DNA from 4 places in the Microbacterium sp. TPU 3598 genome. Region 3 is predicted to be linked to each of the others. Evidence: predicted binding sites of a transcription regulator. Region 3 holds the regulator's gene; each other region holds the start of a gene.
The links. Region 3 encodes LexA, which represses DNA repair genes until DNA is damaged. Its sites were predicted from a motif close to TCGAACANNTGTTCGA; they were not measured.

Region 1 (5,125 bases), 800 kb from region 3:
CCGAAGGCCTGACGGTCACCGAACTCGACCCCGTAGGAGTTGACGTTCTGGCCGAGAAGCGTGACCTCGATCGCGCCGTCTTCGACCAGGAGACGGATCTCGTTCAGGATGTCGCCGGGGCGACGATCCTTCTCTTTGCCGCGCAGGCTCGGAACGATGCAGAAGGTGCAGGTGTTGTTGCAGCCGACCGAGATCGAGACCCAGCCGCTGTGCGCCGAGTCGCGCTTGGTCGGCAGCGTCGAGGGGAAGACCTCGAGCGACTCGAGGATCTCGAGCTCGGCATCGCCGTTGTGTCGCGCGCGCTCGAGCAGACCCGGCAATGAGCCCATGTTATGCGTGCCGAACACCACGTCGACCCAGGGCGCCTTGTCGAGCACGGCCTGCTTGTCCATCTGCGCCAGGCAGCCGCCGACGGCGATCTGCATGCCTTCCTTGCGACGCTTGACGGAAGCGAGGTGCCCGAGGGTGCCGTACAGCTTGCCTGCCGCGTTGTCGCGGACGGCGCAGGTGTTGATGATCACCACGTCGGCCTCGTCACCGTCGACGGCTCTCACATAGCCGGCGCTCTCCAACGAGCCCGAGAGCCGCTCGGAGTCGTGCACGTTCATCTGGCACCCGAAGGTGCGCACTTCATACGATCGCTGTCGTCCGTCGTCGTCGACGGCTGCCGACGACGCGCCGATGATCGTCGGTTCGCTGCGCGGGATAGTCATGATCTCCCCATTGTACGAGCCGTTGCTGAGCTGTCGCGGCGTCCCGGCATCAGTCCGAGTCGACGAATCGGACCCCGGACGTGGAACCTCCGAAGGAGTTCTCCCGCAGCGCAGCCTTCGCGGCTTTCATCGCCACGGCTCCGTTGTAGCCGCGTCGTGAGAGCTGGCCCACCAGCCGCCGCAGAGCCGTGTCGTGATCGAGCCGGCTCATCGACCGCGCCTTGCCGCGAGCGAACTCCAGCGCGCGATCGTCATCGTCGTCCGGCAACTCATCGAGAGCACCGTCGACCACATCGCGCGGAATGCCGCGCTGCGCGAGTGCGCGAGACAACGCGACCCGTCCCTGTCCCTTCCGCTCGACGCCCGATGTCACCAGCACGGCGGCGAGGGCGGCGTCGTCGAGATAGCCGCGACGGGAGAAGTCATCGATCACCTCGTCGACGACCGCACCGTCGAGGCCGACGCCTCGCAGGACCTGTCGGGCCTCCGAGATGGACAACGATCGCGCCCGCAGCTTACGGACGAGAGACTCCTCCGCGGCCACACGCACCTCGTCCGGCGATGCCTTCTCGTCGGCGCCGGCATCGTCGCTCTCTCCGCCGCCGAGTGCGCGAAGGTGAGGAGCGGACTTCGTCGGGCGCGTCGACGCTGTGGCGGAACTGCCCCTGATCCCCCGCGCGGGATGACGATCGCTGGGAGTACCCGCGTCGGACGCGTCGATGTGCGAGGCACTGTCCGGAGGGGCATCCCAGGTCGTGCGCCAGACCGCCGCGTCGCTGGCGCGGGGATCGTCCGTCGACTGGTCGTCGCCTTCCGCAAGGCGAGGCGGCGGCGTGTGCGTTTGCTTCTTCGACCCACCGCCGAAGAGGGGGATGATGGGGGCGATCCGGTCGGGATCGCCCCCACGCGTGTCGTTCATCAGGCCGGACGACGCTCAGCGAGCTCGTCTGCAGCTGCCGGTACCGAAGCGGGGCCGCCGATACCGAGCTTCTGCTTGATCTGCGTCTCGATCGCCAGCGCGATATCGGGGTTGTTCAACAGGAAGGTGCGCGCGTTCTCTTTGCCCTGGCCCAGCTGGTCACCGTCGTAGGTGTACCACGAGCCCGACTTCTTCACGATGGCGTGCTCGACACCGAAGTCGATCAGGCTGCCCTCACGGGAGATGCCGACGCCGTAGAGGATGTCGAACTCGGCCTGCTTGAACGGCGGCGCCATCTTGTTCTTGACCACCTTGACCCTGGTGCGGTTTCCGACGGCGTCGGTTCCGTCCTTGAGGGTCTCGATACGACGGATGTCCATGCGGACCGAGGCGTAGAACTTCAGCGCCTTACCACCGGCGGTCGTCTCGGGCGAGCCGAAGAAGACGCCGATCTTCTCGCGAAGCTGGTTGATGAAGATCATCGTCGTGTTGGTCTGGTTCAGGCCACCGGTGAGCTTACGCAGCGCCTGCGACATGAGTCGCGCCTGCAGACCGACGTGCGAGTCGCCCATCTCGCCCTCGATCTCGGCGCGGGGCACGAGCGCCGCCACGGAGTCGATGACGATGAGGTCGATGGCTCCCGAGCGCACGAGCATGTCGGCGATCTCGAGGGCCTGCTCACCGGTGTCGGGCTGCGACACCAGGAGCGCGTCGATGTCGACGCCGAGCTTCGCGGCGTAGTCGGGGTCGAGCGCGTGTTCGGCGTCGATGAACGCGGCGATTCCGCCTGCGCGCTGAGCGTTCGCGATCGCATGCAGGGTGAGGGTCGTCTTACCCGAGGACTCCGGTCCGTAGATCTCGACGATTCGACCACGCGGGAGGCCTCCGACGCCGAGAGCGACGTCGAGGGCGATGGAGCCGGTGGGGATGACCGCCACGGGGGCGCGCTCATCGCTGCCCAGCCGCATGACCGAGCCCTTTCCGAACTGGCGATCGATCTGGGCGAGGGCGGTCTCGAGGGACTTCTCGCGGTCGGCGGGTGATGGCATGATGTGCTCCTTCTGCGCGCGTGATGCCGCCTGTAGGCTGTCGCGGCTCTCCCGGTTGGGAGAAACTCTCCGACAAGGCGTAATGGCTCTTCGGCTTGTTTTCCACCGTAGGAGAGGCCACCGACATCGATGCGGAGAGCTCACATACCGTGCAGAACAGATTCCCTGAACCACTTGTGCAGAAGACTACGCCCGCTTCGAACAGATCTTCGACGACACGCCGTGGATCTCAGGTCGTTTCCCGTAGGCATCGGAGATCGACGAACGACTCAGCGTCCGCGCGGCTCCTGCCGACCGACGCCGTGTCGCCTGTTCTCCGGAACATCCATCTCGACGCACAGGGCCAACCAGATGTCGCGTGGCGGTGTTCCCTCGGCCAGCGCCTCGCGCGCTGTTCGACCGCCGACAGCGCTGAGCGCCAGGTCGTTCACCAGAGAGGACGCGCGTGCCTGAAACTCGGTCTCGACGGCGCGAAGGAATTCGCTACGACGCATGGCTTCCCCGACCGGGGATCAGTGCAGCGAAAGCTGAGGTTCGATCGACGCGACGAGGTCGTCGGGAACGACGTCCGGGAAGACCTGGATGCCCTCGAGCACCGAGATGCGGTCTCCGACCTCGCGCATGATCGTCGAAATGGGAACGTCGAGCGCGTCGGCGACGGAAGCGAGGATCTCGCTCGACGCCTCCTTCTGCCCACGCTCGACCTCGCTGAGGTAGCCGAGCGCAACCGACGCCTTGCTTGCGACCTGCCGGAGCGTGCGCCCCTTCTGCAGGCGGAAGTCCCTCAGCACATCGCCGATTTCCTGTCGTACAAGAATCATCGGAACCTCCTCCCCATGTGATCGTTCGAGGTCTCCCCCGATGAGACAGCCAGTCTAGTACCCCTGGCATGCACAGAATCTACCCCTGCACTCTGTGGTTTAAGTGTGAGCACATCAGAGATAACCACCCCGGCGGTCCTGCTATTCCGCCAGCATCGCGCACAGTTCTTCGAGCGCTGCCGCGACCGTCTGCGCGCGGATCGAGTCGCGATCTCCGAGGAAACGGAAGGCCGTCGTCCTCATCGCCGCCGGCGTCGCCACGCCGATGTGCACCGTGCCGACCGGTTGCCCGTCGGGGGAATCCGGACCGGCGATTCCCGTCGTCGACACCCCGACATCGGCCGGCGAGCCACCGACGCTCACGACACTCCTCACTCCGTCTGCCATCTGCAGCGCGACCTGCGGATGCACCGGCCCGTGCACGGCGAGAAGATCCGCGTCGACGCCCAACACCGACGCCTTCACCGGCGTCGCGTACGCCACCACCCCGCCGAGCAACACCGTGGACGCGCCGGGAACCGAGACCAGGTCGGCGCACAGGGCGCCGCCGGTCAGCGACTCCGCGACTCCGAGCGTCCATCCCCGTCGACCCAGCGCCGCGAGGACGGCAGCAGCCGCGTCGCTCACGACTTCCGGCGCGAGCCGCGGACCTGGGCCACGATGTAGTCGATACCGCTCGCGACCGTGAGCACCAGGACGATGAGCATGAGGATGAAGGTGATCAACGTCCATGCATCGAGACCGACGAGATAGTGCAGCGGAAGCAACGCCCAGCCGAGCGCCACACCCTGGAACGCCGTCTTGATCTTGCCCATCCAGGCCGCAGCGACGACATGCTCGCTGGCGACCATGAGCCGGTGGATTGTGATCCCCCACTCGCGCACGAGGATGAGGGCGACGATCCACCAGCCGACCTCGCCGAGGATGGCGAGTCCGATGAACCCGGCCCCCGTGAGCATCTTGTCGGCGATGGGATCCCAGAGCTTGCCGAAATCGCTGACGATGTCGTACTTGCGCGCGAGGTAGCCGTCGACCCAGTCCGTGGAGATCCCCACGATGAAGATGACCGCGGCCGCCCAGCGGAGGCCGGGCTCGGCGAGGCCGTAGGTTCCGCCCAGCAGCAACAGGACGAAGAAGACGACCGCCAGCGGGATGCGCGCGACGGTGATGGCGTTGGGCAGCTGCCGCGGGATGGCCATCAGTCGCGTCCCGTCAGGCCCCAGGCGTCTTCGTCGCCCTCGGCCTCCACCTCGGGAAGCCCCTCATACTGGGCAGCGATCGGATCGTGCGTCTGGGGCAGGGGTGGCACCGGCGGAGCGACAGGGGCGGCGGAAGCGGGCGGCGACGTCGGAACGTCGTCACCGCGCAGCTTCGCCATCACCTGTGGGAGCTGCTCGGCCGTGGCCAGCACGTCGCGCGCCTTGGAGCCCTCGGACGGGCCGACGATCTCACGTGACTCCAGCAGGTCCATGAGGCGACCGGCCTTCGCGAAGCCGACCCGCAGCTTGCGCTGGAGCATCGAGGTCGATCCGAACTGCGACGAGACGATGAGCTCGGCAGCCGCGAGCAGCAGTTCCAGGTCGTCGCCGATGTCTTCGTCGACTTCCTTCTTCTTGGTCGGCT
Region 2 (5,125 bases), 1.7 Mb from region 3:
GTTCCGGCGTCGCGACGCTCGCGCTGCCGGGCTCCGCCGGGGTGCCCGCGCCGATCGCCGCCCAGACCCTCGTGATCGGCTATAACGACCCGGAGGCTCTGGCCGCCGTGTTCGCCGAGCACGGTCGGCGCATCGCCGCCGTCATCGTCGAGGCCTCGGCTGCGAACATGGGCGTGGTCGCTCCGCTGCCCGGATTCAACCGTCTGATCGCCGAGACCGCGCATGCTCATGGCGCACTGATGATCCTCGACGAGGTGCTCACCGGATTCCGGGTGCACCCGGCCGGATTCTGGGGGCTGCAGGCCGCCGCCGGCGAGGACTACCTGCCCGACATCTTCACGTTCGGCAAGGTCGTCGGCGGGGGCATGCCGCTGGCCGCGCTCGGTGGACGTGCCGAGGTCATGGACCTGCTGGCCCCGCTCGGGCCGGTCTACCAGGCGGGCACACTGTCCGGAAACCCGCTCTCGGTCGCTGCGGGTCTCGCGACGCTGCGGCTCGCGACCCCCGAGGTCTATGCGACCGTCGACGCCGCATCCGCTCGGGTGTCCATCGCGCTCGACGCCGCGCTCACGTCGGCCGGTGTCACGCACGCGGTGGCCACCGCCGGCAACCTGTTCAACGCTTCGTTCCGGGCCTCGGCGCCGCGCAACTATGTCGAAGCCCAGGCGCAGGAGTCGTTCCGCTACGCGCCGTTCTTCCACTCGCTGCGCGAGCAGGGCGTCGCTCTTCCGCCGAGCGTGTTTGAAGCCTGGTTCCTCACCGCCGCACACGGCGAGGAGGAACTGCAGCAGATCGAGGCCGCACTTCCAGTCGCTGCGACCGCTGCGGCTGCGGCGCGGCCGTAGGCGCGAGTCCGGTCAGACGAACATGACGCGGCGCGGTGACGCGTCTGTGTAGACGCGGCCGAGTGGGCTGGTCCACTCGATGTCGCCTCCGGGGAGCTGTCTCGCACGCCAACGGTGCTTCTCGGCGATGTCGGGGTGCTTCAGCGAGTGGTGTCCCACGCAGAAGTGGCTGAGGTTGTCGATCGACGTGCTTCCGCCCTTGGCATGGTCGTGATTGTGATCGACCTGACACCTGTGGACCGGTGTGCGGCACCCGGGGAATCGACAATGCTGATCGCGGGCCTGAAGGTGCCGCCGCATCGCCGTCGTCGGGGCGTAGGAGGCTGTGGCTGTCACGGTGCCCGCGCCGTCGAGGAAGAGGCGGGACCAGCCTCCGTTGCGACCGGCGAGATCGCGGGCGACGTCGGGATGCAGCGCGCCGATCCCATCGAGCTCGGCCGGCCGTTCGTCTCCTCCTGCCAGCGTCTCGGCAGCGATCGTGACCTGAATGCGCGCCCGGATGCTCTCCAGCGCGGTGCCCTCGGCCGTAGAGGGGTCGGTGGTCAGGAGTAGGTCGCTGAGCAGGTCGGCGCGCACCGCATCGATGCCGCGCTCGTCGGTCAGGAGGGGCGGGCCGCCTAGGGATGGATCGGTCGTGAAGGTGTCGCCCTCACCGAAGATGACGTGGGCATCGAATCGGGTGTCGTCGACGGGATACCTGTTGAGCACAGGGTCGTCTCGGCGGGAGTCGTCGGCGCGAGCGGCGCGATCACCGCGGGTGGCGATGACGTGCTGTGCGAGCCGCGTCAGGCGGTCGAGAATCGCGTGGGCGAGGTACTCCGGAAGCACGACCTGGAGCAGTGCGAGGCCGTCGTCGAGCGCCCTCAACGTGACCGATCGTTCGCCGTGGGCCCGTCGGTGACGCTCGACCACGGTCTCGCCGGCGAGGGAGGAGGCGATCTGGCGCACCATCGTGCGGGTGCGCGCGGGAGAGTCCTGTTCGGCCACGACGAGCGCCGCCGTGTCATAGACGGTGAGGGTTTCGGCGTCTACTCGACCCTCGCGGACCCCCTGCCGCACGATGATTCCCTCCCGCACGATCTCTCGGACATGGGCCGCACTGAGCGCACCGCGGCGGAACGCGTCTCGCACGATGGGGTGCTCGGCCTCGAGGAAGTGGGCGTCGCTGAAGGCGTACTCGATGCTGCCCTTCGACATGCGACCGGCCGCAGAGTACTCCGCGATCATCGACCGATGGATCGAATCGCGATGCTGCGGTTGCTCGCGGACATCGTCGTCGAGCAGCCGAAGTCGATCGGCGAGGAGGGCGGAGGCTTCAGCTTCGAGCGCCGCGATGCCTCGCCGCTTCTCCACCCAGGCATCGAGCAGGGCCTCGCGCTGATCGATGCTGTTCGCAGATGCCTTCATTCTTCGAGTATAGTACATATGTTCGAATGACGGAAGGGAATCATGATGACTGGTGCTGATCGACAAGGGATCGTTGCGTTCCTGTGAGCAACTTCCAGACAACTGGCAGGGCCGCGCTGGCAGACTGGGGGACATGGTGACGTTGCTGCTGGACCAGACGCAACTGGAGGTCGTGCTCTCGCCGATCGAACGTGCCGCCACCTTCCACCGTGACAACCTCCGTATCGCGCGCGACACCATCACCAAGGTGCAGCTGACGGAAGACGCCTGGACCTGGCTCCGCGGAGTCCCGAACCCGGGGACGCACATTCCCGGTGTTCTCGCCGCAGGCAGCTGGAAGGCCGCGGGCAGCCTCGACTTCGTGCTGATCCGCCGGCGTCGCCCGAGCGTCGTGATCGATCTCGAAGGCGACCCGCAGTACCGCCGACTGATCCTCACCACCAGCCACGGGCTCGCGCTCACTCAGGCACTCCGGCTCGATGTGTCGACCGAACCGGCGAACGTCGAGGAGATCGTGGCCACGGCACCGGTCCCGGTCTCGAAGGGACGACGACGCCCCGTCATCCGCCCCCGGCCCGCCTGACGCCGACGTCGGGAGGCGGTGCCTCGCGATGCACGGCCTCCCTTCAACGCAGAACGCCCTCCGGACCCGCAGGTCCGGAGGGCGTTCTCGTCGGCGAGGCGCTCAGCCGTGCTGGTGATCCCCGTCGTGGTTCTCGCCGTCGTGGTTCTCGCCGTCGTGGTTCTCGCCGTCGTGGTTCTCACCGGTGTTCTCGTCAGAGTCATCGGGAGTCGTCTCGTCGCCTTCCGCGGAACCCTCGGCCAGGGGCACGGTGTCGATGACGCCCGTGGAGGCGACGCTCCAGTGTGCGTTCTCCGCGGGGGCCTCCGGCGTATCGCCGTCCGCAGCCTCGAAGTCCGCAACCTCGCTGTCCGCAGCCTCGCTGTCCGACGCCTCGCCCTGGGCGGGCTCGTCCTCTGCGCCCAACGGGTAGTCCTTGGGCTCGTCCTCGTAGTACGCGCGGGCGGCGGCCGCGAGCATGGAACTCACCGCTGCAGAGCGCGGGTCCTCCTCGTCATCGTCGGAAGAGCTGGTGTCCTCGGTGTCGGCGGATGAGGGGCCATCGCTGTGGGAGGACAGCGCGTCCGATTCCGTGGCGACCGATGCGTCGTCGAGATCCGCGAAGATCTCGACCCCGCTGTGGTCCTCGTCACCGGAGGTCAGGTCGGACGGCGTCGTGTCTGCGGTGTCCGCCGGCACGGCGGCGCCGAACAGGATCTCATCGAAGGATCGAGCCGGAGCCTGTTCGTCTGTGGACTGTTCGCCGAGGGTCGGAGCGTCGCCCACCTCGAACGGACCCGAGGCGACGTCGCCGGACTCGCCGATCGATGCTTCTTCGCCCGGTGTTTCGTCGACAGAATCTTCTTCGTCCGGAGCGTCTTCGGCGGGAGTCTCCTCCTCGGACGTCGACTCTCCGGTCGCGATCGTATCGGTGGAATCCACGTCGGCGGAGGACTCGTCCGCAGCGCTCTCCGCGCTCTCTGCCACGGAGGCCTCGGATGCGTCGGACACGTCGGATGCGTCAGCGCCGACGGAGGCTGCCAGATTCGAGGCCACGGCCTCGCCTGCGGGAGCAGACGCAGCCTCGGCCGCCCAGGCGGCTGCTGCGGCCACCGGGATGGCGACCACGGAGTCGGCGGGTGCCGGAGATGCTTCTTCGGGAGCGGCCTCTGCGGGAGTCGACTCCTCGGGCGCAATCTCCGGGGTGTTCGGCGCGACGAGCGGGGTCGCCGTTGCGGGAGCGCTCGGCGCGAACCGGCCACCCCGCATCAGGTCGATGAAGACGTCTTCGAGAGTCGGCCCGCGCTGCACCAGGGTGCTCAGGGCGATGCCTGCGTCGGCCGCGACGGCTCCCACGGTCTCGGCGTCTCCGCCGCGCACGGTCAGACCCGAGCGCAGCACTTCGATGTCGAACCCGGCCGCAGCGAGCGCGGACGTCAGCCCGGCGCGATCCGCGGCGTCCACGATCACGGAGCCGCCCTTGGGGTCGGCGAGCGTCTCGATTCCGCTGGCCAGCACGAGCGTGCCCTTCGAGAGCACGAGCACGTTGTCGGCGACCTGTTCGACCTCGCTGAGGACGTGCGACGACACGAGGACCGTGCGTCCCTCGTCGGCGAGGCGACGCATCAGGAGTCGCATCCAGCGGATCCCCTCGGGGTCGAGTCCGTTGGCCGGCTCGTCGAAGACGAGGGCCCCGGGGTCGCCGAGGAGCGCGTTCGCGACGCTGAGCCGCTGACGCATGCCGAGCGAGAAGCCGCCGATGCGCGAGTCGCCCTCGCCCTCGAGGCCGACCAGGGAGAGCACTTCGCCGACGCGTGCCAGCGGGATGCCGTTCGCCTTGGCGGCGATGGTCAGCTGGCGCTCGGCGGTGCGACGGGGACGGTAGACGGTCTCTTCGAGTACCGCGCCGATCGTGCGCAGCGGCTGGCGGAGCTCGGCATACGTCGTGCCGCCGATCGTCGCCGTGCCGGATGTGGCGCGCACCTGGCCGAGCAGGATGCGCAACGTGGTGGTCTTGCCGGCTCCGTTCGGGCCGAGGAAGGCGGTGACGGCTCCGGGCTCGACGCGCGCGGAGAAGTCCGAGACGGCGGTCACCTCATTGAAGCGCTTCGTCACGTGCGTGAACTCGAGCACCTGTCCTTCAGGCATCCGTGACCTCTCGTCGCATTTGAACAGTTCCTCCCTATCCTGCCGGAAAACCCTGTCGGATCCCGCATTTCGCGCGGAATGACGCCCTTGCCGAAAGGGGTAGCCTGGCCAGCGTGACCGATTCTCACGCTGCATCCCGCGTCCTCGTCCGCACCGAAGGGGC
Region 3 (5,125 bases):
TCGGCGTGATCCTCGCCGCGCTCTCCGCCGGCTTCGCGATCCGACGCTGGCTGCGTACCTGATAGCCTGAAAGGCTGCCCGGTCGGAACGATCGATCGAGCTCATCACGGCAACAGGAGAGCATCATGCCCAGGGAACGCGGAGAGAAGGTCGTCGCGACCAATCGTCGCGCACGTCACGACTACACGATCGAGAAGTCGTACGAAGCGGGGATGGTGCTCACCGGCACCGAGGTCAAGTCGCTGCGTCAGGGTCGCGCCAACCTCAGTGACGGCTATGCGTTCGTGAAGGGGAACGAGGTCTTCCTCGATTCCGTGCACATCCCCGAGTACTCGCAGGGGCACTGGACGAACCACTCGGCCAAACGCATCCGCAAGCTGCTCCTCCATCGCGAGGAGATCGCCAAGATCGCGCACGCCGTCTCGGCCGGGGGATACACCCTCATCCCGCTGAAGCTGTACTTCTCCGACGGTCGTGCCAAGGTCGAGATCGCCCTGGCGAAGGGCAAGCGCGAATACGACAAGCGGCAGACCCTGCGCGAGCGTCAGGACACCCGTGAGGCCGACCGTGCCATGCGTCTGCGCAATCGCGTGGGAGAGTAGCCCCGGGCTCTCAGGCCCCGACCCTCACGGCACTGCCGTGACGAGTCGACAGCCCGTCACGGGCGCGGGTGGAAGCCGAAGACGCGGCCGAGGAACGCCAGCTCGCGGTCGAGGGAGTCGACGATGGTCTCCGCGCTCCGGAAACCATGTCCCTCGGTGGGATAGAGGACGTACTCGTGCTCGATGCCGCGCTCTGCCAGAGCATCGCGGATCGCCTCGGACTGGGATGGAGGGACGACGCGGTCCTCGCCGCCCTGCAGAAGCAGGACGGGGACAGTGATGCGATCTGTGTGCGTGAGCGGTGAACGCTCGACGTACAGATGCTCGTACTCGGGCAGCGGGCCCACCAGACCGTCGATGTACGATGCCTCGAAGTCATGAGTCTCCGCGGCCAGCATGCGCAGGTCGGCGACGCCGTAGCGGCTGATCCCCGCGGCGAAGGCTCCGCCTCGTACCAGTGCCGACAGCACGGTCCAGCCGCCTGCCGATCCGCCGCGGATGGCCAGGCGGTCGGGGTCGGCGAGCCCGGAGGCAGCCAGGCCCCGCGCCGCCGCGATCACGTCGTCGACGTCGACGACACCCCACTGGCCGTCCAAGCGTTCGCGATAGGCACGACCATAGCCGGTGGAGCCCCCGTAGTTCACGTCGAGCACGCCGATCCCGCGGCTCGTGTAGAAGGCGATCGCTGCCGAGGCTGCCCCGGTCACATGCGCCGTCGGTCCGCCGTGGACCAGCACGACGTAGGGCGGGAGCTCGTCGTCGGGGGCCTCCTCGTCGGGGTTCGCCGGCGGATAGGCGAATGCGTGCACGGCGCCGTGCGGACCGTCGATCTCGATCGACATCGACGCCGGCATCCAGCGCGGATCGACGGGCTCCCCGCCGCGCACGGCGACGACCTCCCCCGACTCGATATCGACGCACCAGAGCCCCGCCGCCACCCGGGAACCGTTGCCGGAGAGCAGCACCCGGGTGCCGTGGACCGCATCGACGCTCACATGACCGTCGCCGGGGAACTCGATGATGCTCTCGCCCCCTCCGGTGTCGATCACGACGACGTCGTCGCGCCCGTTCGTGCGGACGGCGACGATGCGGCCGTCCTCCAACGGCTGATACCAGCGGTTGCCGAGCACCCAGAGCCCGTAGCCCGTGTCGGCATCGGACGGGGCCAGCGGCCGCGGGGATCCGGAAGGCGTCACCCCGTCGATGGCGATGCGGTGGAGTGTCCAGCGGTCATCGGCGACGTCGGCGAAGACCAGTTCCGTGTCGCTGAGCCACTCGGGCTGCAGCGCCGCTCGCGAGGGGATCGTCCGCGGGAGGCCTCCGTCGACCTCGGCGATCTGCACGCGCGCGCTCTCCCACGGCATCTTCCCCCGTTCCCAGGCGATCCACGCGGCGCGGGTCCCGTCAGGGGAGAATGCGGGGTGGGCGAAGAACCCCTCGCCCTGCACGATCACGCTGACCGCGGACTCGTCTTCTGCGGCGGAGCCGTCGAGCGGGATCTCGACGATCGCGCGGAGGTGCGGGGTGGTCGAGAGGTCTTCGCGCACGGCGAGCAGACGTCCGTCCTGCACGCGCAGACCTCCGTGCGCGGGACCGGCAGCGGTGAGCGTGACGAGATCCCCGTCGGGGGTCAGGCGGCGCACCCGCTGGTCTGAGGCGTCGACGAAGTAGAGCGTCCCCCGATCGTCCGCCGTCCAGGCGCCACCACCGTATTCGTGCACGCGGGAGCGGGCGTTCCAGGGCGCGGGGAGGACCTCGGCGCCCGTGGAACTCCGTACCGTCACCCGTCCCTTCTCGGACGGCACCGACTCACCCCACCAGATCTCCGTGCCGACGAAGCGGGCGCCGTCGATGCGAGGAGAGGACGCCGCGACTGATGCCGCGGAGAAAGGCGAAGGCCAGGAACCGTAGGGGGACGACGTCATGCTTCGAGCCTATGGGGCGCTGGCACGAGCGTCACGCGGGGCGCACACGAAGGCCCTCCAGGGAACCGGGAGGGCCTTCGTCGTGCTCTCGTCTCAGACCGCGCGGAGCACCGCCACGATCTTGCCGAGGATCACGGCTTCATCGCCCAGGATGGGCTCGAACGCCGAGTTGCGCGGGAGCAGCCACGTGTGGCCGTCGCGACGGCGCAGCACCTTGACGGTGGCCTCGCCGTCGAGCATCGCCGCGACGATCTCGCCGTTCTCGGCGCTGTTCTGCGAACGGACGACGACCCAGTCGCCGTCGCAGATGGCGGCGTCGATCATCGACTCGCCGGAGACCTTGAGCATGAACAGGTCGCCCTTGCCCACCAGCTGGCGGGGGAGCGGGAAGATCTCCTCGACCTGCTGGTCGGCGGTGATCGGCACACCCGCGGCGATTCGTCCGACGAGGGGGACGAGTGCCGCATCGCCGACCGGGGTCGCCACGTCGGCGGGGTTCTCGGTGCTGGCCCCCGGCAGGTCGATGAGCACTTCCATGGCGCGGGTCTTCCCGGGGTCGCGACGCAGATAGCCGCTGAGCTCCAACTGCCCGAGCTGGTGGGTGACGCTGGAGAGGGACTTGAGACCGACGGCGTCGCCGATCTCGCGCATGCTCGGCGGGTAGCCGTGGTGCGCGATCGAGTTCTGGATGACCTCTAGGATCGCCATCTGCTTCGGGCTGAGGCTCTTCCGGCGGCGCGTGCGCGGTGCCTCCGACTCGGGGGCAGAGTTCTCGCTCATGGTGCTCCTTCAGTGCGTGATCCGACGTCCCTCTTCGAATGTCGGAGGCCCGTGGTGGGGTGTCCTTATCGAAACCGTATCCGAGAAACGGGCCGATCTGGAAGATCTGTTCGAGCGTGTCGGCTCATTTCCGGATTCGGTTTCGAAGAATACTTGACAGATGTTCGAACTCGAAGATATCTTCGGTACGTAGCTTCGCATTCACGGCTCCCGGCCGAGACGAGAATGCGAACGCTACGCCAACTTCCCCGGCGGCCTCACCGCTCCGGGACAGGCTAAGGAGCACCACATGAGCAGCATCAGCTTCAGCACCGCAGCAGTCATTCCGGCGTCGACCCGTCCCACGACGCGACTCCGACTGACGACGCGTGGCCGCGCCGTGCTGCTGGCCTTCGCCTCGGTCCCGCTCGCGATCGGTATCGCCTTCGCGGCGCTCAGCGGTGGCAGCGCGATCGCTTCGGGAGCAGATTCGGCCGCCGTCAGCGTCGAGACCGTGACCGTCATGCCGGGAGACACCCTCTGGTCGATCGCCACCAGCGTCGCTCCCGATGCCGACCCGCGCGACGTCATCGGTGAGATCAGCCGGATGAACCTGCTGCGCGGTGGAGAACTCCAGATCGGCCAGACGCTCGCCATCCCGGCCCAGTACGTGAACTGATCCGGCGGCGGCAGCACAGCAGCAACTTTGCGTCATCGAGGCAAGGCGCCGCTTAACATGGGAAGGGTGACCCTCTCCCTCAACGATCTCCCGCTACGTGACGATCTTCGCGGATTGACGCCATACGGCGCTCCGCAAGCGCCGCTCCCGATCGCGCTCAACGTGAACGAGAACACGCATCCGATCCCCGACGCGGTGGCGAGCGACATCCTCGACGACATCGCCGTCGCGATCCGCGACGTCAACCGCTATCCGGACCGGGAGTTCACGACGCTCCGCGAGTCGTTCGCGGAGTACCTGGGGCACGGGCTCACGCCGGAGCAGATCTGGGCCGGCAACGGCTCGAACGAGGTTCTCCAGCACATCCTCCAGGCTTTCGGAGGTCCCGGGCGCACGGCGTTCGGTTTCGCGCCGACGTATTCGATGTACCCGCTCATCGCCCAGGGGACGGGAGCACGCTGGATCGCCGGCACGCGTCAGCCCGACTACACGATCACCCCGGACGAGGCTGCCGAGCAGGTGCGGGCCGCCGATCCCGATGTGGTCATCCTCTGTTCTCCCAACAACCCCACCGGCACGCCGCTCGGGCTGGACGTGATCGAAGCCGTGTACGACGCGGCCCGTGGCATCGTGATCGTGGATGAGGCGTACCAGGAGTTCGCGCCGCGCGATGCGATCTCCGCCCTGACCCTGCTCGACGGGCGCCCGCGTCTCGCCGTCTCGCGCACCATGAGCAAGGCCTTCGCCTTCGCCGGGGCCCGGGTCGGGTACCTCGCTGCCGACCCCGCCTTCATCGACGCGTTGCGCCTGGTGCGTCTGCCTTATCACCTGAGCGCTCTCACCCAGGCGGCGGCGATAGCGGCCCTGCGCAACGCCGACGTGATGCTCGCGATGGTGGAGGAGATCGTCGAGCAGCGCGATCGGATCACGGCGACCCTCGAAGCGCTCGGATACCAGCCGCACGAATCGTGGTCGAACTTCGTCCTGTTCGGCGGCGTCGCCGACCCGCGGGCCACCTGGCAGCAGCTGTACGACCGCGGCGTGCTCGTGCGCGATGTCGGCATCCCCGGACACCTCAGGGTCAGCGCGGGCACGGAGGCCGAGACCACCGCGTTCCTCGAGGCGCTGGCCTCGATAGGATCGGCTTCATGAGCACCCCC
Region 4 (5,125 bases), 1.3 Mb from region 3:
GCGAATGGTCGCGACCGAATCGTGGGCGCTGGCCGCCGGGGTCGCCCTGATGTGCCTGGCGACGTGAGGGGAGTTCCGGGTTCCGATAGCGTGGCGACATGCCTCTCGCTCTGATCACCGGTGCCGCCCGTGCCGACAGCATCGCCGCCGGCATCGTCCCTCGACTGCGCGCCGCCGGATGGACCGTCGTCACCAGCGACCTGCACGATGCCGACCACCCGGCCGACCTCTCGACGCACGAGGGACCGGAGGCGCTGATCGCCGAGGTCACCGCCGCGCACGGACCGATCACCGCCCTCATCCTGAGCCACGCGCACGACATGGAGTCGGGCATCCTCGACACGACCGCCGAGAGCTTCGACCTGCACGTCGCCGTGAACGCGCGGGCGACTCTGCTGCTGATCGCCGCGTTCGCGCGGCAGATCGGCGACGATGGGGGAGTGATCCTCGCGCTCACCAGCGACCACGTCACCGGCAACCTCCCGTACGGCGCATCCAAGGGTGCCCTCGACCGCCTCGTGATCTCTGCGGCGCGCGAGCTCGGTCCGCGCGGGATCTCGGCGAACGTGCTGAACCCCGGCCCCATCGACACCGGCTGGATGGACGACGAGACGCGCACGGGTCTGGCCGCGATGACGCCCCTCGGGCGCCTCGGGCAGCCGGCGGACGTGGCTGCGGTGGTGGAGTTCCTCGTGTCGGACGAGGGGCGCTGGATCTCCGGGCAACTGCTGAAGTCCGACGGCGCGTTCTCGGCGCAGTACTGAGGGGTGCGGGGCGCTCGATCAGTCGCGGGCGCTGGCGATCGTCAGTGCCCGCCGCCGAACTCGATCATCCCCACACCGACGGCGATGAGCGCGACGCCGACGGCCATCATGCTCGAGAAATGGTCTTTGAAGATCACCCGTCCCAGCACGGCGGTCAGTGCGACGCCGGCGGCGGCCCAGATTCCGTAGGCGACGCCCACCGGCATTCCCATCGCCAGGATCGTGCCGAGCAGTGTGAATGCCGCGAGGTAGCCGACGACGATCACGGGGATCCAACGGCGACGTCGCAGCCCCTCGGATGCGCGCAGACTCAACGTCGCGGTGACCTCGCTGGCGATCGCGAGGGAGAGGAGCAGCCAGGTCATGGGGTGATCTCCGTCGTCTCGCGCGTGTGAGAACCGAGTTCGACGAGCAGCACGCCGACCACGATCACGCCGACGCCGATGATCTGCACCGGTCCCAGCAGCTCGCCGAACAGCACGGTGCCGAGCACAGCGGTCAGCACGACTCCGATCGCCGACCAGATGCCGTACGCGACCCCGACGGCCATGCCGCGATCGAGCACCACCGACAGCAGCCACAGTGAGCCGGAGTAGCCCAGAACCACGACGATCAGCCAGAGCGGATGCGTGAATCCCTCTGCCGCACGCAGCGAGAGGGTCGCGGTGACCTCCAGCGCGATCGCGAGCAGCAGGGGCGGCCATGCCGAACGGCGAGGGCGATCTGTCATCGGGGCCTTTCGTGGAGGGTCCGAGGGGGAGAACGCGAGGGCGGCGTGCAGGATTCCCGGCGCGTGTGGAATCGATGGCGGTCGAGAGCGGGACGGGAGCGAGCTGTCGACGTCGGACAGGAGAGGGATCGTGTCACCGCTGATATGCCGGCATGGATTCGAATATAGCTTCGAATGTCGGTGGTGGTCGCGGTAAAATCGAGTATGCCGAATTTGACCGCGTTGCACGAGGCGATGTCTCGCTTGGATGAGGTGTGGGCGGGTGTGGGGGATTCGGGGGAGTTGTCGCGGGAGCAGTTGATCGTGGTGAGCGCGTCGATCGGGGTGTTGCGGCGTCGGTTGGATGCGGTGCATGTGTCGGTGGCGGCGTGTATTGCTCGGGAGTCGCGTGCGGAGTTGGGTGCGGGGAGTCTGGCGAAGCAGCAGGGTTTCCGTAGTCCGGCGACGTTGATCGCGGTGGCGACGGGGGTGTCGAGGGGTGAGGCGTCGCGTCTTGTCAGGGTGGGTGAGGCGACGGCGCCGCGGAGTGATCTTCTGGGGGCGCGTCTGCCGGCGAGGTATCCGTTGGTGAGTGCGGCGTTGGATGCGGGGGTGCTGGGGGCTCCGGCGGCGGCGGTGATCATCGCGGCGCTGGATCGGTGCCGGGTTGTGGCGGGGGTGGAGCGGATCGCTGAGGGGGAGCGGCTGCTGGTGGAGAAGGCGGCAGGGCTCGCGCTCGATGATGTGCGCATGCTCGTGGTGCGGGTGGAGGCGTGGCTTGACCCGGATGGGGTGGAGCCGCGTGAGGACGAGCGCCGTGGCAGGCGGGCGTTGTCGCTGTTCGAGCGGGACGGGATGGTGCATCTGAACGCGGTTCTCGATGTGGAGACCGCGGCGCCGGTGGTGACGGCGATCCGGGGGTTCGTGACGGCGGTGTTCGCGGCGCGGAAGGATGCTCCCGATGCGGGCGCTCCTGATGGGGATCGGCGGACGGTGCCGATGATCCAGGCGGATGCTCTTTCGGTGTTCTGCGCGCATGTGCTCGGGTGTGAGCGGCGGGTTCCGGTGGCGGGTGCGACGGTGATCGTGCGGGTGGGTCTCGATGATCTGGAGGCCGGGACCGGGTCGGCGACCGTGGATGGTGTGGATCAGCCGGTCAGTGTCGGGGCGGCGCGGCGGATGGCGGCCGGGGGTGGCGTGATCCCGTGTGTTCTCGGTGGGGACAGTGAGGTTCTCGATTGGGGGCGGGAGAAACGGTTGTTCACCCGGGCGCAACGGCTGGCGTTGGTGGAGCGTGACGGGGGATGCGCGATGTGCGGTTTGCCGCCGGAGATGACGAGGGCGCATCACATCCGCTGGTGGACACGCGATCGCGGGCCGACCGATCTCTCCAACGGGGTGCTGCTGTGTGAGACCTGTCACCATCGCATCCACGACAACGGGTGGGAGATCCGCATCGACGCTCCCGGAACCGGAACCAGAACCGGGAGTGGGACCGGGACCGGAACCGGGAGTGGGAGTGGAGCGCGGGTGTGGTTCATTCCGCCCCGATACGTCGACCCTGCGCGAACCCCGAGGCTCGGCGGGCGCGCACGCTTCGACATCGCCGCGTGACGGTGTCGCTGCACGATCACGGTGGCTCGGCATCAGCCCGGCGGCTCGGCGTCAGCCCGATCGTGTCATCCTTCGCACTCGGACATCTGCGGCGCGCTCCGCGACAAGCGCCGTGAGGAACGCCCGTCGACAATGAGAAGACGACCAGCTTCTCGACTGTCGCTGGCCCGCGCCACGCTCGAAGGAGAGTCCCCGATGTCCGATTCCGCCGCTTCCGCAGCCGCTGCGCTGCTCGACCGCATCCAGGCGCCGGAAGGCGCAGGCCGGGACATCCCGGATGCCGCGACCCGTGAGGTCATCGGGCGCGCCCCCGTGGCGTCGGTCGACGACCTCGACGATGCGATCGCTCGCGCGAAGGCCGCCCAACCGGCCTGGGAGGCGCTCGGCCACGAGAAGCGGAGCGCACTTCTCCTCGCAGCTGCCGATGCCATCGACGCCAACGCCGAAGCCCTCGCCCACCTGCTCTCCCGGGAGCAGGGGAAGCCGCTCAACGGTCCCAACGCCCGCTTCGAGCTCGGCGCGTGTTCCGCCTGGCTGCGCACCAACGCCACCACGGCGATCGAGCCGCAGGTCCTCGTAGACGACGAGACCCTGCACGCCGAGCTCGTCTACAAGGCGGCCGGAGTCGTCGGTGCCATCGGCCCGTGGAACTGGCCGCTCATGATCAGCATCTGGCAGATCGGCCCCTCCCTGCGGATGGGCAACACCGTCGTCGCGAAGCCGAGCGAGTACACACCCCTGAGCGTGCTCGCGATGATCGCCGTGATGAACGAGGTACTCCCGGCCGACGTCTTGATCGGAGTCTCCGGCGACCGCGAGGTCGGCGCGCGGCTCGCCTCTCACCCGGACATCGCGAAGATCATGTTCACCGGTTCGACCGCGACCGGACGACGCATCATCGAGAGCTCGGCCGGCAACCTCGCTCGTCTGACGCTCGAGCTCGGCGGCAACGACGCCGGCATCGTGCTGCCCGGCACCGACGTCGCGGCCATCGCCGAAGACCTCTTCTGGGGAGCCTTCATCAACACCGGGCAGACCTGCGCCGCGATGAAGCGCCTGTACGTGCACGACTCGGTGTACGACGAGGTCGTCGACGCACTGGCATCGATCGCCGGCTCCATGCCGATGGGCAACGGACTCGACGAGAACAACGTGCTGGGGCCGCTGCAGAACCGTGCACAGTTCGACATCGTCAGCCGCCTGGTCGACGATGCCAGGAGTCGCGGTGCGCGCATCGTCACCGGCGGAGAGTCGGCCCCCGAACTCGGGGAGCTCTTCTACCGCCCCACCATCGTCGCCGACATCGACAACGGCGCGGCGCTCGTGCAAGAAGAGCAGTTCGGTCCCGCACTGCCGGTGATCCGATACAGCGACATCGACGAGGCCTTCGCGCTGGCGAACTCCCTCGACGTGGGGCTGGGCGCCTCGGTCTGGTCGAGCGACCCGGAGGCGGCGCGTGTTGCGGCCTCCCGGATGCAGTCCGGCACCGTGTGGATCAACTCGCACGGCGGACTGCATCCGATGGTGCCGTTCGGCGGCGTGAAGAGTTCGGGCTACGGGCTGGAGTTCGGCGTCGAGGGGCTCAAGTCCGTCGCCGTCACCCAGGTCGTCTCGGGCCCCGGCCGGAAGGCCTGACCCGTGCGCTCTGCCATCGTCGTCGGAGCCGGGACCTCGGGAGCCATCGTGGCGCGTCGTCTCACGGACGCGGGCGTCGCAGTGACCCTCATCGAAGCCGGCGGGTACGACACCAACCCGGCCATCCACGACCCCTCCCGCGCGGGCGAACTCTGGCACTCCGCAGAGGACTGGGATTACTTCACCGTCCCCCAGACGCACGCGGGCGGCCGTCGGCTGCATCTGCCGCGCGGCAAGGTCACCGGGGGATCGCACGCCCTCAACGCCATGATCTGGGTGCGCGGAGCCGCTTCCGACTACGACGCGTGGGAGCGCGCCGGCGCACACGGCTGGGGCTGGGCCGAGGTCGAGCCCGTCTACGAGGCCATCGAGAACGACCTGCTGCCGGTCACTGACGACTACC

Region 1: a site for LexA is predicted at 2,879-2,894, ahead of recA (recombinase RecA). Genes of this name have one in related genera too.
Region 2: a site for LexA is predicted at 2,263-2,278, ahead of MST3598_RS15960 (HNH endonuclease signature motif containing protein). Genes of this name have one in related genera too.
Region 4: a site for LexA is predicted at 1,653-1,668, ahead of MST3598_RS12410 (HNH endonuclease signature motif containing protein). Genes of this name have one in related genera too.

Annotation. Positions count from the first base shown of each region.
Region 1 is NZ_AP017975.1:2,098,497-2,103,621, forward strand. It holds gene miaB (tRNA (N6-isopentenyl adenosine(37)-C2)-methylthiotransferase MiaB) at 1-713, opposite strand, end outside; gene MST3598_RS09990 (regulatory protein RecX) at 763-1,632, opposite strand; gene recA (recombinase RecA) at 1,632-2,681, opposite strand; gene MST3598_RS10000 (DUF3046 domain-containing protein) at 2,951-3,175, opposite strand; gene MST3598_RS10005 (helix-turn-helix domain-containing protein) at 3,194-3,502, opposite strand; gene MST3598_RS10010 (CinA family protein) at 3,644-4,129, opposite strand; gene pgsA (CDP-diacylglycerol--glycerol-3-phosphate 3-phosphatidyltransferase) at 4,126-4,701, opposite strand; gene MST3598_RS10020 (FtsK/SpoIIIE family DNA translocase) at 4,701-5,125, opposite strand, start outside.
Region 2 is NZ_AP017975.1:3,340,665-3,345,789, reverse strand. It holds gene hemL (glutamate-1-semialdehyde 2,1-aminomutase) at 1-845, shown strand, start outside; gene MST3598_RS15960 (HNH endonuclease signature motif containing protein) at 858-2,252, opposite strand; gene MST3598_RS15955 (hypothetical protein) at 2,386-2,835, shown strand; gene MST3598_RS18620 (ATP-binding cassette domain-containing protein) at 2,938-4,962, opposite strand; gene MST3598_RS15945 (enoyl-CoA hydratase/isomerase family protein) at 5,076-5,125, shown strand, end outside.
Region 3 is NZ_AP017975.1:1,301,208-1,306,332, forward strand. It holds gene ftsX (permease-like cell division protein FtsX) at 1-62, shown strand, start outside; gene smpB (SsrA-binding protein SmpB) at 126-602, shown strand; gene MST3598_RS06110 (S9 family peptidase) at 659-2,527, opposite strand; gene lexA (transcriptional repressor LexA) at 2,621-3,307, opposite strand; gene MST3598_RS06120 (LysM peptidoglycan-binding domain-containing protein) at 3,597-3,965, shown strand; gene MST3598_RS06125 (histidinol-phosphate transaminase) at 4,023-5,117, shown strand; gene hisB (imidazoleglycerol-phosphate dehydratase HisB) at 5,114-5,125, shown strand, end outside.
Region 4 is NZ_AP017975.1:2,617,046-2,622,170, reverse strand. It holds gene MST3598_RS12430 (hypothetical protein) at 1-67, shown strand, start outside; gene MST3598_RS12425 (SDR family oxidoreductase) at 99-764, shown strand; gene MST3598_RS12420 (DMT family transporter) at 806-1,129, opposite strand; gene MST3598_RS12415 (DMT family transporter) at 1,126-1,494, opposite strand; gene MST3598_RS12410 (HNH endonuclease signature motif containing protein) at 1,669-3,087, shown strand; gene MST3598_RS12405 (aldehyde dehydrogenase family protein) at 3,283-4,722, shown strand; gene MST3598_RS12400 (GMC family oxidoreductase) at 4,726-5,125, shown strand, end outside.